2 regions of the Paenarthrobacter sp. FR1 genome follow, and region 2 is predicted to be linked to the other one. Evidence: riboswitches for the same ligand, from Rfam matches in the RefSeq annotation. Region 2 holds a riboswitch; the other holds the start of a gene.
The links. Region 2 has a riboswitch for S-adenosylmethionine ahead of ACR30Z_RS16035 (DUF1737 domain-containing protein). Riboswitches for the same ligand answer to the same signal wherever they lie in the genome.

Region 1 (7,829 bases), on a different contig from region 2:
GCGGGAACTGATGGACAAGGCCGCGGCCGCAGGAACGGGCCAAGGCGCGTTCAACATCATCCACATCGAAACAGCCGAAGGGCTGGTGGCAGGAGCCGAGGCCGCCGGTGTTCCGCTGATCCTGCAGATCTCCGAGAACTGCGCCAAGTACCATGGCGGCCTGGAACCCATCGCGTCTGCAGCCCTGGCGATCGCCCGTTCCGCCTCCGTGCCCGTGGCCCTCCATCTGGACCATGCCGAGTCCGAAGACCTCGCGCTCGCCGCCGTAGACCTCGGTTTCGGTTCCGTCATGTACGACGGCGCGCACCTGCCTTACGAGTGGAACGTTGAAGTAACCGAACGGGTGGCTGCGTATGCGCACGAACGAGGGGTCTACGTGGAGGCCGAACTGGGCAAGGTGGGTGGCAAGGACGGGGCCCACGCGCCCGGTGTCCGGACCGACCCCGCCGAGGCGCAGGCATTCGTTGAGGCCACCGGCGTGGACGCACTCGCCGTGGCCGTGGGGTCGTCCCATGCCATGACGGAGCGCAGTGCCGCACTGGACCTTCACTTGATCACGCGGCTGAAGTCCGCGGTGGGAAAACCGTTGGTTCTCCATGGCTCTTCCGGTGTCACAGATGAGATGCTCGTAGCCGCTATCGGCGCAGGTATGACTAAGATCAACGTATCCACACATTTGAACGGGTTCTTTACCCGCGCCGTCCGTGAGTACCTCGATGCCAACCCTGCAGTGGTGGATTCCCGGAAGTACATCAAGGCCGGCCGGGATGCCCTGGTGTTGGAGTCCGCACGTATGCTGACGCTGTTCGCCAAAGCGAAATAGCTCCGAACCCGCGAAAGGCTTGTCATGACCCGCACCGATCGGCTGACCGCCATCCTCGATCTCCTGGCCGAGTCCGGCCATGTGGAAGTCGAGGACATCGTGACGCGTCTAGGCGTGTCACCTGCCACGGCCCGTCGGGATCTCGACAGCCTTGCCAAGCAGCGGTTGCTCAGCCGTACCCGGGGTGGTGCCACCACCGGGTCGGTGGCCTATGACCTCCCCGGCCGCTACAACCGGGACGACCACGCTGAGGCCAAGCAGGAGATCGCACTGGCAGCGTCGTCGTTGATCCGGCCGGGGGCCGTCATCGGCCTGAGCGGTGGAACCACCAACACAGCGCTGGCGCAACTCCTGTCCACCCGTGAGGACCTCAACGCGCCGTCCAACCGGCCCACCCTCACCGTGGTAACCAACGCCATCAACATCGCCTCGCAGTTGGCGGTTCGTCCCAACATCAAAATCATGGTCACCGGGGGCATCCTCAACCCGCGCTCGTACGAACTCGTGGGTCCGTACACGGACGTCATTATGCAGAAGGTCGCTTTGGACATCGCGTTCATCGGCGTCAACGGCGTTGACCCGGACCTTGGACCCACCATTACGGACGAAGGCGAAGCCATGGTCAACACTGTGATGGCACGCCGGGCCACGGAATCCTACGTGGTGGCCGACTCCTCCAAGGTGGGTCGCCGCTCCTTCGCCGCCATGGCTGGCTACGACTTCCGGCACCTGATCACGGATTCCGGGATCAGCGCGGAGGACAAAGCTGCGTTCGAAGCCAAGGGCACGGAAGTCATCGTCGCCCCTGCCGGCTAGAAGCGCATCCTGGGTGCGTGCAGCACGGAGTCGTCCACATCCCTGGGCACCCACTGGCTGAACGGTAAATCCAAACTGTACTGATCGCCGTCGTTCTTGATCAGCGTGCGCAACTCGGCGTTGTCCGGGTTGTTGAGCGACTCGAAGTATTCCACCGTCCAGTGGAACCACCGCATGCAGAAAAGCCGCATGGTCAATCCGTGCGTCACCAAGAGCGTGTTGGGAGCATAAGTGGGCTTCTGCCAGTGCCGGTAAAGAGTCTCCATGAACGAGGACACGCGGTCGTACACGTCCGAACCCGACTCGCCCTCGCGGAACCGGTAGAAGAAATGGCCGTAGAGGTTGCGCAGTTCCTTTTGGTCCTCGATGTCCCCGGAGATCTGGAAATTGGCCCAGTCCTGCTCACGCAGCCTCGGCTCCTCGATGACGCGCTCGACCAACGGTCCGAGGTTCATGGCCTCCAGCGTCTGGTAGGCCCGCAAATAGGGCGAGACGTAAACGCAGACCTGCTCTCCATCGAGCTTTCGTCGAAGGTCCTCACCGGCGATCCGTGCTTGCTCCAGCCCGGCTTCGGTCAACGGGATCCGATAATCCGGCACGCGGTTGTAGATGGACGTGTCGGCATTCGCGGCGGACTGGCCGTGCCGGATCATGAAGATTCTCTCTGGGGCACCCATCCCACCAAGCATAGGGTGGCCATTCCCGGCAAAGAGGCAGGAACTGCGGGCAAGATAGGTACATGTTCCTTGCTTCCCGCCGCCGGCTGCGCGCCGAAGTACTTATTGTGCTGGGCCTCTCCCTGGGCCAGTCGGCCGTTTACTCCGTGGTGCAACTGCTCGACAAGATGACGCGGGCGCCGTTGGCAGACGCAACGTCTACCCTGAACAGGTCCCAGAGCACCCGGGAGTACTTCGACCTCACGTACCAGCTGTTGGACATCGTGTTCGCCCTGGTGCCAGTTGCCTTGGTGTTTTATTTCCTGTCCACGCATGTCCAGGCAAACCGGAACGGCGACAGCGGTTCAGCATTCGCCCGGCTCGGCTTCAACTTTGCCCGGCCCGGCAAGGACCTGCTCCAGGGCCTGGGCCTGGCGGCGCTCATCGGCATACCGTCCCTTGGCCTCTATGCGGCGGGCAGGGCGCTCGGGATCACCACTGCGATTGTCCCCAGCGGCCTGGACGCCTACTGGTGGACCGTGCCGGTGCTGATTCTCTCCGCCATGCGCCACGCGATCGTGGAAGAAGTGATCGTGGTGGGGTATCTCATGGACCGGTTCGGGAAGTTCGGATGGAGCATGCCCGTGGCCATTGTGGTCAGTGCGGTCCTGCGGGGGAGCTACCACCTGTACCAAGGGTTCGGGCCGTTCATTGGCAATGTGGTGATGGGCTTGGTGTTCGCCTGGATCTACACCAAGACGAAACGCGTGATGCCGCTGGTGATTGCCCACGCGTTGCTGGACATTGTGGCGTTCGTCGGATTCAGCCTGTTCGGCAAGGCGATGGGCCTGGGATAACGGCGGAAGGACTGCCGTTAAAAGTATCCGGCCGCCATCGGTGGGTGACGTCATTGGCACCCGCTGATGGCGGCCGAAGCTTTACCCGGGCACGGTTGTCCAGGGCCGGGACGAGCCCGGATCAAAGGAGTGGTCAGATGGTGACAGCTCCGGAGGCGGTTTCGAACGTGACTGCCAGGATGCCCGGGGTGCCGTGCGGAGCCATCCACTGGACCGCAACGTCCTCGAGCGGCTTCTCCACCGGTTCGCCCAACCATTCGGTCACGCGTTCAGCGGAGCCCGCGATGGTGAGGCTGGACATCTTGACGTCGCTCTCGTAGACCTTGGACGGGTGCAGTGAGGGGTCACCTTCCCATTTGAGAAGGTACGGCACCTGGGGATCGGCGATCAGGCCGAGAATGCCAATCTGCTGCCACACCAACTCACGGCCGTCAGGGAATTTGCGGTTGCCGGGGACCGCGGCGCGGCCGAGGCGATCCTCAAACGGAGCGAGGTCGTCAACTGCCACGCACCAGCCCATCCAACCGCCGCCGGCGGCCGAGCGTGCCCGGACGGCCTGGCCAAAGGGTGCTTTGTCGGAAGCGGGGTGGTCCAGGACCTCCACGACTTCCAGGTATTTGTTATCCGCAAGGGGAATGATCATGTTCCGGGTACCGAAGCGCGGGTGCACTCCGCCCCGGACAGCGTCCACTCCCAATGCCGCGGAAATTCGTTCGGTAGTGGCCAAAAGGCCATCTCGTTCACAGGCGTAAGAGACGTGATCCATGCGCATGGCTTCATCTTGGCACTTTGTGATCGGGGTCTCAGCTAAGTCAAGCCTAACTAAGGTGGGATGTTGCGCGACGCGTCATGGAGGGACGCGAAAAGACCGAAAGATTCCGACGACGTCACAAAGCTGTCTTAGCGTCCGGACACTTCCTAGACTGGCCGCAGCTCACGTCTCACTAAAACCCGCCGATCATATGCGCCACGAACAGGAGAACTCCATGTCCCAAGGATGGTCTTTCGAAACCCGCCAGATCCACGCAGGCCAGGAACCGGACGCTGCCACGGGAGCGCGGTCACTGCCGATCTACCAAACCACGTCCTTTGTGTTCCCGAGCGCGGAGAGCGCCGCCAACCGGTTCGCACTCGCTGAGCTCGCGCCGATCTACACGCGGATCGGCAACCCGACGCAGGATGCAGTGGAGCAGCGCGTGGCCAGCCTCGAAGGTGGTCTGGGCGCCCTCCTGCTCAGTTCGGGACAGGCTGCGGAGACGTTCGCCATCCTGAACATCGCGGAGGCCGGGGACCACATCGTGGCCAGCCCCAGCCTCTACGGCGGAACGTACAACCTGCTGGCGCACACCCTCAAGAAGTTCGGGATCGCCGTCACCTTCGTGGAGGACCCGGACAACCTGGACCAGTGGCGTGACGCCGTCCAGCCCAACACCAAGCTGTTCTTCGGCGAGGTCGTCTCCAACCCGCGCCAGGACGTGCTGGACATTGAGGGCATCGCCCGCGTCGCACACGAGTCCGGAGTTCCCCTCATTGTCGACAACACACTGTCCACTCCGTATCTGATTCGTCCCATCGAGTGGGGTGCCGACATTGTGGTCCACTCCGCCACCAAGTACCTCGGCGGCCACGGTTCGGCGATCGCGGGCGTGATTGTGGATTCCGGCAACTTCGATTTCGGCAAGGACCCGGAGCGGTTCCCCGGCTTCAACACCCCGGACCCCAGCTACAACGGGCTCGTTTACGCCCGCGACCTGGGCAAGGACGGCGCGCTCGGTGCCAACCTTTCCTACATCCTGAAGGCCCGCGTCCAGTTGCTCCGGGACCTTGGCTCGGCGGTGTCTCCGTTCAATGCCTTCCTCATCGCCCAGGGCCTGGAGACCTTGAGCCTGCGCGTGGAACGTCACGTTGCCAACGCCACCAAGGTGGCGGAGTGGCTTGAAGCCCACCACGACGTCGAATCGGTCGCCTATGCGGGCCTGCCGTCGAGCCCCTGGTACGACCGTGGCCGGAAGTATGGTCCCAACGGCACCGGCGCCATCGTTGCGTTCAACATCAAGGGCGGAGTGGAGGCCGGCAAGCGCTTCGTTGACGGACTGGAGTTGCACTCCCATGTTGCCAACATCGGCGATGTCCGCTCCCTGGTCATCCACCCGGCGTCCACTACGCACAGCCAGCTCACGGTCGAGCAGCAGATCGCCGCAGGGGTGAATCCTGGCCTGGTGCGTTTGTCCGTGGGCATCGAGCACGTCGATGACATCATCGCTGACCTCGAAGCAGGGTTCCGGGCGGCCAAGGGCGCCTGACACCACGTTTCGGGCCTGGCCTGACAGCTTCCGTGGGCTGCCGTCCGCGCCGACGAATATTCGCCGGGCGGCAGTCCAAGGTGCATGTTGGTGAACGAAGTAGCCCCAAATCGTCACACTGTTGTCATATTCTTCGCCAGAACCGCCCTGTTTTTCCTAGACTCTTCGTATTAGGTCATGAGTGCCAGCACACAGCCCCGGCTTGCTGGCCGGCAACCCTCCTCCGCGGCGGGGTGCCCCGGGTGAAGACCTGGCCTGTTCGCACGCAAGGCGACAGGCAAGCGCGAGGATAGGTGTCAAAGGAATGACCATTACTGCCACAGCCATTTCCACTTCGGAAGAACACGACGGAACGGTCAAGTACGCCGGCATAGGGCCGCTGGAACTTGAAGCAGGGGGCTTCCTGCCGAATGTCGTGCTGGGTTATGAAACGTGGGGCCGACTGAACGCGGATGCTTCCAATGCAGTGCTGATCCAGCATGCGCTGACCGGCAGCACGCATGTTGCCCGTGGAGCCACAGACGAAGAAGGCTGGTGGGAGCAGCTCGTTGGACCGGGTGCCACTATCGACACAGACCGGTTCTTCGTAGTCTCCATCAACATCGTGGGCGGCTGCTACGGAAGCACCGGCCCGTCCTCCGAGGCGCCGGACGGCAAGCCCTGGGGTTCCCGGTTCCCGCTGATCACCCTGCGCGACAGCACTGAGGCTGAAGCGCGGCTCGCCGATGCCTTGGGCATCGACGCCTGGCACGCTGTGCTGGGCGGTTCCATGGGCGGAGCCAGGGCCCTTGAGTGGGCTGTGACGTTCCCCGAACGGGTGAAGCGCTGCGCCGTCATTTCCGTGGGCGCCTACAGCACTGCCGAGCAGATTGCTTTCGCCCAGGCCCAGACCCTGGCCATCCGGCAGGATCCGCACTTCAACAACGGTGATTACTACGGTGGCACTGCCCCCGAGCACGGGCTGGCTTTGGCCCGACGGATCGCCCATATCACCTACCGCTCGGCGCTGGAATTGGACTTCCGTTTCGGCAGGGAAGCCCAGCACCAGGAGACACCGCTCGCCGCTGCCGTTCTGGGGGAGCGCGGCCGATACCAAGTGGAAAGCTACCTGGACCACCAGGGAACCAAGCTGGTGCGACGCTTCGACGCCAACAGCTACATCGCCATCACCGAGGCCCTGATGTCGCACGACGTCACCCGTGGCCGTGGCTCGCTCCATGAGTCACTGTCCCGGGCCACAGCGGAATTCTTCGTGGCGGCCGTGGACAGCGACAGGCTCTACTTCCCGGCCCAGTCGCGGGAGCTGGCTGCTGCGCTGCCGGGGGACGTCCCGGTCCACGTCATTGAGGCCCCGATTGGACACGACGGCTTCCTCACGGAAATCGGGCAGCTCTCGGCACAGCTTCGACAGGCTTTTTTCGCCTAGGCCTCAGCCGTTCATGATCTCGCCGCGCTGCTTCATGTAATCCTCCATGGCGATCTCGCCGTTGCTGAATTTGGCATCAAGCTCGGCCAGTCGCTTTGCCCGATACCCTTGCGGCTCGTTGCTGGGGAACGGCGCGGGGGAGGAGGGGGCCGACGGCGGTCCGGCCTGGGGCGTCACATCCGCAGGTCGGATGACGGTTGGCTCGGATGGGTACCCGGGGTGGTTTTGCCCAGGATAGTTCGGATCAGGGTAGCCCTGGGGCGGGTAGGCCGGGCCAGGCAAATTCTGCTGCGGGTATCCATGGCCGCGGAAGTTCCCATCCTGGAGCCGACGCGCCTTGGACCGGTTGTACATGCGGATCCCCAAGGGAATCAGCCACGAGCAGACGATGATCCAGAAGATCAGATTGTTCACAGTGCAGGCCTCCTAGGTCTTCTCCCAGCTTAGCCCTGCATCTGGAATCAACCCCGGCACCTGAAATCAACCCTGGCACCTGAAATCAACCCCGGCATCTGAAATCAACCCTGCGCCGTCACACCAGCTTGGTATCCATGTCCAGGAATCGTCCGTAGCGGTCCCCCTCGGCCTCCACGGCAAGCTGCTCTTCCGGCGTTGCCGGACGGTTCATGCGGACATCGAGTTCGCACACGCCACCGGAGAATCCATGGCGCCACCAACCAGCCAGCCTGCCGTCCAGCAGGACCACGTGCATGGGTCCGTTGTCCTCTGGGAAGTAGGGCGCTGTTCCGCCAAGGTAGTGCCGGGACTGGGAATAGCCCATGACGTATTCGTCATAGCACTGGATGAGGTCCACCCGGGGGAGCTCTGAACCTTCGGCCGGCTCAGCTGCCTTGCCCAGTTCCTCCAGTTCCTCCAGCTCCCCAGCAGCCAGTTGGAAGTCCAGGCCATCAAGATGTGCGGACTCCAAAGCTCCGGGTGACAGTTCAC
Region 2 (7,829 bases):
GACCTGGAACTGTGGAACTGGTATCCGTTGATCTCGACGATGAGCCACCCGTCGATCAGGATGTCCACCCGACCTACACCTTCGATGCCCACTTGCCGCTTGAACGAAAGCCCTTCCGATTCGAAAAGCAGCCGTGCACTGATCTCGGGGACCGATTCGGATAATCCATCTGCCATGGCCAACCGTTTCCTCGCTACTCCGAAGTATTTGGCGGTGAGCTCACTTTCGAGGACATGCCGGGCAATCCCGAATCTCGTCATCGCAGACTGGGCTACGGATATCGCGTCAACTTCCGCCAAGCACGTCAGCGCATGGATGACGGTGTCTTCCACGGATGCCAAGGGAAGAAGGGCCTCCGATCCCACCCTGAGCCCACCATGCCGAACGAATCCCCGGCCTCGGTTGTGCCTTGTTGCCAGGTGGATTTTGTTGGGTTTCGTCTTAAGCCAAAGCCCGTATCTGACAGCGGCACTGGCGCACGTCAGCTGCCCATTGTTCGTGAGGGCCGAGAGGTACTCCGTATCTGCGGACGGCAACGCCCAAATGCCCTTCCGGGGTTGATACGCCCCTGCGATTCTCCGAACCGACGAGGGAGTGAAACCATGACCGCGGAGCAGCCCCACTCGTGCCACTCCGCCCACTGATCTCAGGAATTCGCGTGCGTCCATGGTCCAAGCTGGCCACGAACTGCGGCGGTGGGGCATGGAGATACTGGCGTATGTGGATGAAAGCGCCGAACTTCTGCTGGATCATTCGCGTTTGCGCTCACGAGAGGTGGAGTATCCGGGCGTTCGGAGACCGCAATGGAGCGATGATCCAGCAGAACGGAAGGGGGCACGCAGCAGCCCTGTCCTCCCTCGCCCTCGTGACGCAGAATGGAGCATGCGGACTTTCGGGGTTGAGGAAGAGCTGCTCATCGTCGATCCTGTGACGGGGGAGCCCCTGGCCCTCGCGGATGCGCTGCTGGCCGGCCACGATGAGCCCGCGGAGACCGGCCTGAGCCATGAACTGAAGCTGGAGCAGATCGAAACCCAGACCCGTCCATGCCACACGTACGGCGAGCTCCTGCACCAGATTCGCCGCGGCAGGGCCATGGCCAACCAGGCCGCCCGCCAGCACGGAGCCCGGGTGGCTGCGATCGCCACGTCGCCACTTGCCTCGAACACGCACACCACCCCGGATCCTCGGTACGCCGCGATGCTGGACCGCTTCGGGATTATCGCCACAGAGCAGTTGACCTGTGGGTTCCACGTGCACACGTCGGTGGAGTCACCGGAGGAAGGTGTTGTGGTGCTGGACCACATGCGGGACAAACTCGCAGTGCTCACGGCCCTCGCCGCCAATTCGCCGTATTGGCGCGGACTCCCCACGGGCTTTGACAGCTACCGCACACAGGCATGGAACCGGTGGCCCACGTCCGGACCCTCATCGGTCTTCGGCTCGCTGACAGCCTACCGGCGCATCGTGAAGCGTCTCCTGGAAACGGGCGTGATCATGGATGAGGGCATGATCTACTTCGATGCCCGCATCTCCAGGAACCACCCCACCGTGGAGGTGCGCGTGGCCGACGTCTGCCTCCGGGCCGAAGACGCGGCACTGGTTGCGGTGCTGGTGCGGGCTTTGGTGGAGACGGCCTCGCTGGAAATGCTCGACGGCGTCGAGCCCACCTCAGTGCCTACTGCCCTGCTGCGGATGGCGAGTTGGCAGGCCAGCAATTCGGGGTTGCGTGGAGACCTCCTGGACTTCGGCGATTTCCGTCCCCAGCCGGCGGCGGACGTGGTGTGGGCGCTGGTTGACTACGTGAGTCCCGTGCTGGACGACCAAGGAGAACTCAAACTCGTCAAAGCCGGGATCACGGACATTCTGGAGCGCGGCAACGGTGCCCACGAGCAACGCGAAGCGGCGGTGCGATACAGCAACAGGCGGCGCGACGGACACAGCCAGCCGGGCAGTCCGCCCAACGACGAAGCCCTGGCCGCCGTCGTCGGGCATGCAGCAAGAGTGACTGTTCGCGGTGTCGCCGCTGACGCGCTTAAGGACCCCGCTCCGATGCTGACCAGGGTGAGGAGGCCCTAGCTTTTCGGCTCTTTCCACGTCATCAGGTAGGCGCCGGTGAGCCCCTCCACCAAGTAGAAACAGAACGGGGGGATATCCTTCTTGGCCACCAGAATGGCGCCGTAGACGGGTGCGCTGGCCGCCGCCGTGATTCCGATCCATCGTTTCGCGGGCAAAGTCAGCAGGCTCCCGCCGAGGGCAGCCAACGCCACAACATGCAATCCGGAGTACAGCAGGAACGGCGCGTTGGACCCCCTGCGGTCGGCGAAGCGCTCCAGGTCCGAAGCCCTCCGCGTGAGGCTGTACACAAAGGGCGGAGCGCCGGCGAGCAGGGCGGCGGCAGCTGCGACTGCCCACTTTTTGCCCTGACGATGCGAAGCGTCCGTGCCCTGAACCGCGCTCGCGTAGGCTGCGAAACCTACCGGCACTGCCACGGTTCCCGCGGCGGTCAGGTGCTGCCCCACCACCCAACCACGCTGGCCGGCCTGGAGCATCCGCAGCCGTTCGGCAGCGTCCGGCGTGATGTAAACGCGGCTGACCGGTGAGATGCCAACGAACCACACCACCGTGCCGGCAACGATGACCGCTCCGGCACGGCGATACGGATACTTCCCGCTCATGGCAGCAAGGTTAGACCTGTTTGAGGGCCTTCTCCAGATCCAGGATGAGGTCGTCCACGTCTTCCAGGCCCACCGACAGGCGGACCACGCCGTCGCTCAGCCCAATCGCCGCACGGCCCTCAGGGCCCATGGCCCGGTGAGTGGTGGTGGCCGGGTGGGTGATGAGGGACTTGGAATCGCCCAGGTTGTTGGAGATGTCTATGACGCGCAGTCCATCGAGCAGCGCAAAAGCCGCTTCCTTGGCCGAACGCCCAGCGGACGGCGAGAGCTCGAAGGTCAGCACGGTGCCGCCCGCCTTCATCTGCTTCGCGGCCAGCTCATACTGCGGGTGTGACTTCAACAACGGGTATTTGACCCAGCTGATGGCGGGCTGCTGCTCGAGCCACTCCGCGATTTTCAAAGCGGACGCCGAGCTGTGGTTTACCCGGAGGCCGATGGTTTCCAGGCCCTTGGTCAGGACCCAGGCGTTGAAGGCGGACAGCGAAGGGCCGGTGTGCCGCATGAGCTGCTTGACCGGGCCGTCGATGAACTCCTTGGTGCCCAGGATCGCGCCGCCGAGGACACGACCCTGGCCGTCAATGTGCTTGGTGCCCGAATACACGATCACGTCCGCACCCAGCTCGCCGCAGCGCTGCAGCAGGGGAGTGGCAAAGACATTGTCGACGACGACGGTCGCTCCGGCGGCATGCGCCAGTTGGCTCACGGCGGCGATGTCCACGATTTCCTGCATGGGGTTGGAGGGAGACTCGAAGAACACCGCAGTGGTCGGTTCGGAGAGGGCCTCACGCCACTGCTCCAGGTCCGGGCCATCCACGAATACGGTCTCAACACCCCAGCGCGGCAGGATTTCGTTGAGGATCACAAAGCAGGAGCCGAAGAGGGAGCGCGCAGCAACGACGCGGTCGCCGGCAGCCAGCAGCGCACCCAAGGCGGTGAAGACCGCAGACATGCCCGAGGCCGTTGCAAAGCACGCTTCGGTTCCTTCGAGCAGCCGGAGTCGCTCTTGGAAGGTTGCCACGGAGGGGTTGCCGTAACGAGAGTAGACAAAGCGTTCGTCCTCGCCGGTGAAGGCGCGTTCGGCGGCTGCGGCGGATTCGTAAACGAAGCCGGAGTTCAGGAAAACAGGCTCGGCCGTTTCCTGGAAATTGGTGCGGTCAAGGCCACCTCGGACGGCCTGGGTGTCTGGGCTCCAGCCGGCGGCGTCGGGATTGAAAGTCACTTACTCGGTCCCCAGGTTCGTCGGCAGGCCACGGTTCTTCCAACCATTCACAGTTCGCTCGCCGTAACGGTCCGGTTCGCCTTCAAAACCCTCAAGGACGTTGTAGGCGGTGAAGCCGGCCTGCGTTGCGGCGATGGCAGCGGAAATGGAACGCTGCCCGGAGCGGCACAGGAAGACCAGTTCAACGTCGTCGCCCTCGGGGGCTTGCAGCTGCAGGTCCTCGATGAAGCGGGAGTTCGGAACCCCGCCTGCGAGGTTCCACTGGATGAACAGGGGATCGTTCTCGGTGGCTTTGGTGTCCGGGATGCCGATGTGGGCCCATTCGCCCTCGGTACGGACATCCACCAGGATGGCGCCTTCTTCAAGCTTCGCCCACGCGTCCTGCGGGGTCAGGTCACCTGCGTAGCTCATGCGTGGCCCTCGAATGCTTCTTCGTCGTCGTAGTTCTCCAGCTGGTCAACGGCGTTGGCGACGGCCGCATCGGCGTTGGCGATGGCTGCGGGCAGCACGATGGCCTGCGCGACGATGACGTCCGTTCCGTTGAACGTGGCTGCCGGGCTGCCATGGAGCACATAGCCCTCGGCGAGGGAGTTGTGGATACGCTCGCAAAAATCACGATTGTCCGGGCCCGTAATCAGGCGGTAAGAGAGTTTTTCTTCAGTGGGTTCAGGCATTGCTGGTGCTCCTCAGTCACGCTTGCAGTTCGAGTTGTCGATACGCCGAGTAGTCACCTGAGGCACCCCGCCGGAGAGAGGGTTGCCGACCAGCAAGTCAGGGCTTTGCGCTGGTACTCATTACTCAAGAAAAACGTAACATCCACGGGCATCGGCCTGCACTTGCGGGTGGCTGCGGGCTCGTCATGTTGCGTAATCGGAGGTGCCGGAGCTATTCGCGCCTGAGCGCGCGCACTGCGGCGCCGATGGTGGGGAAGAAATGGTCGGGCGTGAAACGGGCCGCAGTACCGAGGTGGAGCAGTTTGTCCTTGACAGGCCCTTTGAGCTCGGCGAACACCAGGTCCACGCCCTTTCTGGCAAGCCATTCATCCAGGGTGACCAGGTCATCCAACGCCGTGGTGTCGATCCCGGTGATGGGTTCGGCGGCGAGAATCACGTGGGAAATGTCGTCTGACGTTTCGTCCGGCGCCTCATCCAGCTGCTCCCGGACAAACTCCGCCAGAACCTGACCGTTGCCGAAGAAGAGCGGGGCATCAAAACGCAGGATCAGGAGCCCGGGAACACGCTCGCCGTCGGGGTGCCTCTCGAGATCGTGATAGCCGGGGAGGCCTTCCTCTGCGCCAAGCTCGGTGCGGTACGGATCCCAGGCCCGGCGAACAAAGTCCAGAAGTGCCAAGGCGATGGCCACCACGATTCCCTGCAGGACACCGACGGTCAGGACGCCGAGGAACGCTGCGAGCATCACCACGGACTCGCTGCGGCTCAGGCTGAGGAGCCGCCTGACGCCGGCCGGATCCGCGAGGGCGATGGCCGCAGCGATCACGACGGCGGCCAACGTTGCGGACGGCAAGTACTCAGTGACGCCGGGGGCCAGGAGCATGAAGGCCAGCACCAGCACCGACCCCACCACACCGGTCATTTGGGATTTGGCACCCGCATCCACGGCCACTGGGGTCCTGGAGGTGCTTCCGGAAACGGGGAAGCCACCCAACAGCCCCGTCGCAGCATTGGCCGCACCGAGCGCCGCCATCTCCCTGTTCCCGGACACTCTCTTGCCTTCCTTTGCCGCCAGTGTTTGGGACAGGACGCCGGTGTCCGCGAAGGCCATGAGGGCAATGCCGGCGGCGGCGGGCAGCAGGGTGAGGGCATCGGCCCAGCCAAGCCCGCCGAGCGCGGGCATGGGCAGGCCCTGCGGCAAGATTCCGGTGACCTTGACGTGGTGGTGCAAACCCAAAACCGCGGTGGCAACGCACGAGCCAACCACGGCAAAAAGCACGCCCGGCACCTTCCACTTCAGGAGTTTCGGGATCCAAATGAGCGCCAACGAACCAACCCCCAGCAGCAGCGCGGCGACGTTGACACCGCCCGTGAGTATCCCGGTGGTGACCTTCGCCAGCTTCTGCCAGATGTCGCCGTCGGCCTCTATCCCCAGGAAGGCCGGCAGCTGCGAGAGGGCTACCAGCAGCGCGATGCCGTTCAGGTACCCCAGCCGGATGGGCTTGGAGAGCAGGCCGGTGATGGTCCCCAGCTTCAGCGCGGAACCCGCCAGCATGATCACCCCTACCAGCACGGCCAAGAGCCCCGCCAATGCCACGGATTTCTCGCTGCTCCCCGCCGCCAGCGGGATGACCGCCGCTGCGATCAGCGGGGCGAGGGCGGAGTCGGGGCCGAGGACCAGGATGCGGGAAGGCCCGACGACGGCGTAAACCAGCAAGGGGACCACCGTTGCGTAAAGCCCGGTGACAGGCGGCAGCCCGGCAGCCTGCGCGTACGCCATGCCTGCCGGGACCAGCAAGGCGAACAGGGCAGCACCCGCCACGACGTCGTGCCGGAGCCATTCGCGCTTGTATCCCTTGAGCGCCCAGACGCCGGACAGCCGGTCCTTGGCGGATCGGCGGGCGGTTGGCGCACTCATACAGCGATCATTCCGGATGGGGGCTGTTTGCGGAACCCGGAGCAACGCCCAGCCCCTTCTTTTGTGACGCCGCGGGAGCATAATTGACGCAGTACGACCCCCTGTAACTTCGCATGAAATCAGGTCGCGGTGAACGGACAGAGCAGTTCTACACTCAAGCCCATGCTGCATTTTGGTTGGTTCGTGGGCCACGGTTTCGGAGTCCAAGGGTGGGGGACTCCCGGTTACGCCCTGGGCTACGACTGGAAGAAACCCGCCCTGTACCAGGAAGCCGTGCGCGCGTTTGAGCGATCCGGACTGGACCTGTTCATCATCGAGGATTCCCTGACCGTCCCGGACACTTATGGCGGCACCGCCGAGGTTTCGCTGGCCCACGCGTCCTTCGCCCCGAAGCATGATCCGCTCGCGTTGGTCCCATACCTTCTGTCTGCCACGGAGCACTTGGGAATTGTTCCTACCGTCAGTGCCTCGTTCTATCCGCCGTTCACAGCGGCCCGGCTGCTCGCTACCCTTCAGCACTTCTCGGAGGGCCAGCTTGGCTGGAACGTGGTCACTTCCGGCAGCGACCTCGCCGCCCAGAACTACGGACTGGACCAGCAGATTGAACACGACCTCCGGTATGAGAAGGCTGAAGAGTTCGTCGACGTCGTCACGCGCCTGTGGCGGAGCTGGGAACCTGGCGCTGTGCTTGAGGATGTTGCCGCCGGCGTGTTCGCGGACCATACCAAGGTGCATCCGATCAACCACGAAGGCGACTTCTTCAAGGTTCGTGGTCCACTGAACACGGCACCGCTGCCCGAGGAGCCCGTGCTGGTCCAAGCCGGCGCCTCTCCCCGAGGCAAAGCGTTCGCCGGCGGTCACGCTGATGTGGCAATTGCGCTCGCCCGCGGCGTTGACGGCATGAAGGCCTACCGGGATTCGATCCGCGCCGAGGCTGCCAAGGCCGGGAGGAACCCCGACGACGTGAAGGTACTTTTCGTGCTGAAGCCCACCGTTGTTGGTTCTACTGCAGAGGCGGAGGAGCTACGGGCGCAGCGCCGTGAACTCACCCAGCGCGATATCGACAGCCAGCTCAACTCCATCTCCTACCTGTCCGTGATCGACTTCAAGCGGTTCGACCTCGATGCCCCGCTTCCCGAGCTGAGCACCAACAGCAACCAAGGCACGTTGGAACACTTCGCCAAGGCCGCGCCTCCCGGTTCCACGCTGCGCCAGATCCTGCAGGCACGCAGTGGCGGGGCCGGAGACTCGATCATCGGCACGGTGGGCGAGATCGCCGACTATCTGGAGGAAACCGGCGCGGCCGTAGGGGGCGACGGCTTCCTCTTCTCCGGCTTCGTCGACCC

Region 1: another riboswitch for S-adenosylmethionine. It lies ahead of metX (homoserine O-acetyltransferase MetX); the one in region 2 lies ahead of ACR30Z_RS16035 (DUF1737 domain-containing protein).

Annotation. Positions count from the first base shown of each region.
Region 1 covers NZ_JBPFSF010000012.1:80,963-88,791, forward strand. Annotated here, with positions in the region: gene ACR30Z_RS19700 (class II fructose-bisphosphate aldolase) at 1-823, shown strand, start outside; gene ACR30Z_RS19705 (DeoR/GlpR family DNA-binding transcription regulator) at 848-1,639, shown strand; gene ACR30Z_RS19710 (histidine phosphatase family protein) at 1,636-2,316, opposite strand; gene ACR30Z_RS19715 (CPBP family intramembrane glutamic endopeptidase) at 2,379-3,152, shown strand; gene ACR30Z_RS19720 (VOC family protein) at 3,286-3,924, opposite strand; gene ACR30Z_RS19725 (bifunctional o-acetylhomoserine/o-acetylserine sulfhydrylase) at 4,115-5,455, shown strand; SAM riboswitch class IV at 5,629-5,745, shown strand; gene metX (homoserine O-acetyltransferase MetX) at 5,760-6,881, shown strand; gene ACR30Z_RS19735 (hypothetical protein) at 6,885-7,295, opposite strand; gene ACR30Z_RS19740 (winged helix DNA-binding domain-containing protein) at 7,414-7,829, opposite strand, start outside.
Region 2 covers NZ_JBPFSF010000008.1:119,259-127,087, reverse strand. Annotated here, with positions in the region: gene ACR30Z_RS16060 (endonuclease domain-containing protein) at 1-365, opposite strand, end outside; gene ACR30Z_RS16055 (glutamate--cysteine ligase 2) at 883-2,076, shown strand; gene ACR30Z_RS16050 (hypothetical protein) at 2,073-2,675, opposite strand; gene ACR30Z_RS16045 (O-succinylhomoserine sulfhydrylase) at 2,686-3,894, opposite strand; gene ACR30Z_RS16040 (rhodanese-like domain-containing protein) at 3,895-4,305, opposite strand; gene ACR30Z_RS16035 (DUF1737 domain-containing protein) at 4,302-4,568, opposite strand; SAM riboswitch class IV at 4,582-4,693, opposite strand; gene ACR30Z_RS16030 (SulP family inorganic anion transporter) at 4,780-6,483, opposite strand; gene ACR30Z_RS16025 (NtaA/DmoA family FMN-dependent monooxygenase) at 6,613-7,829, shown strand, end outside.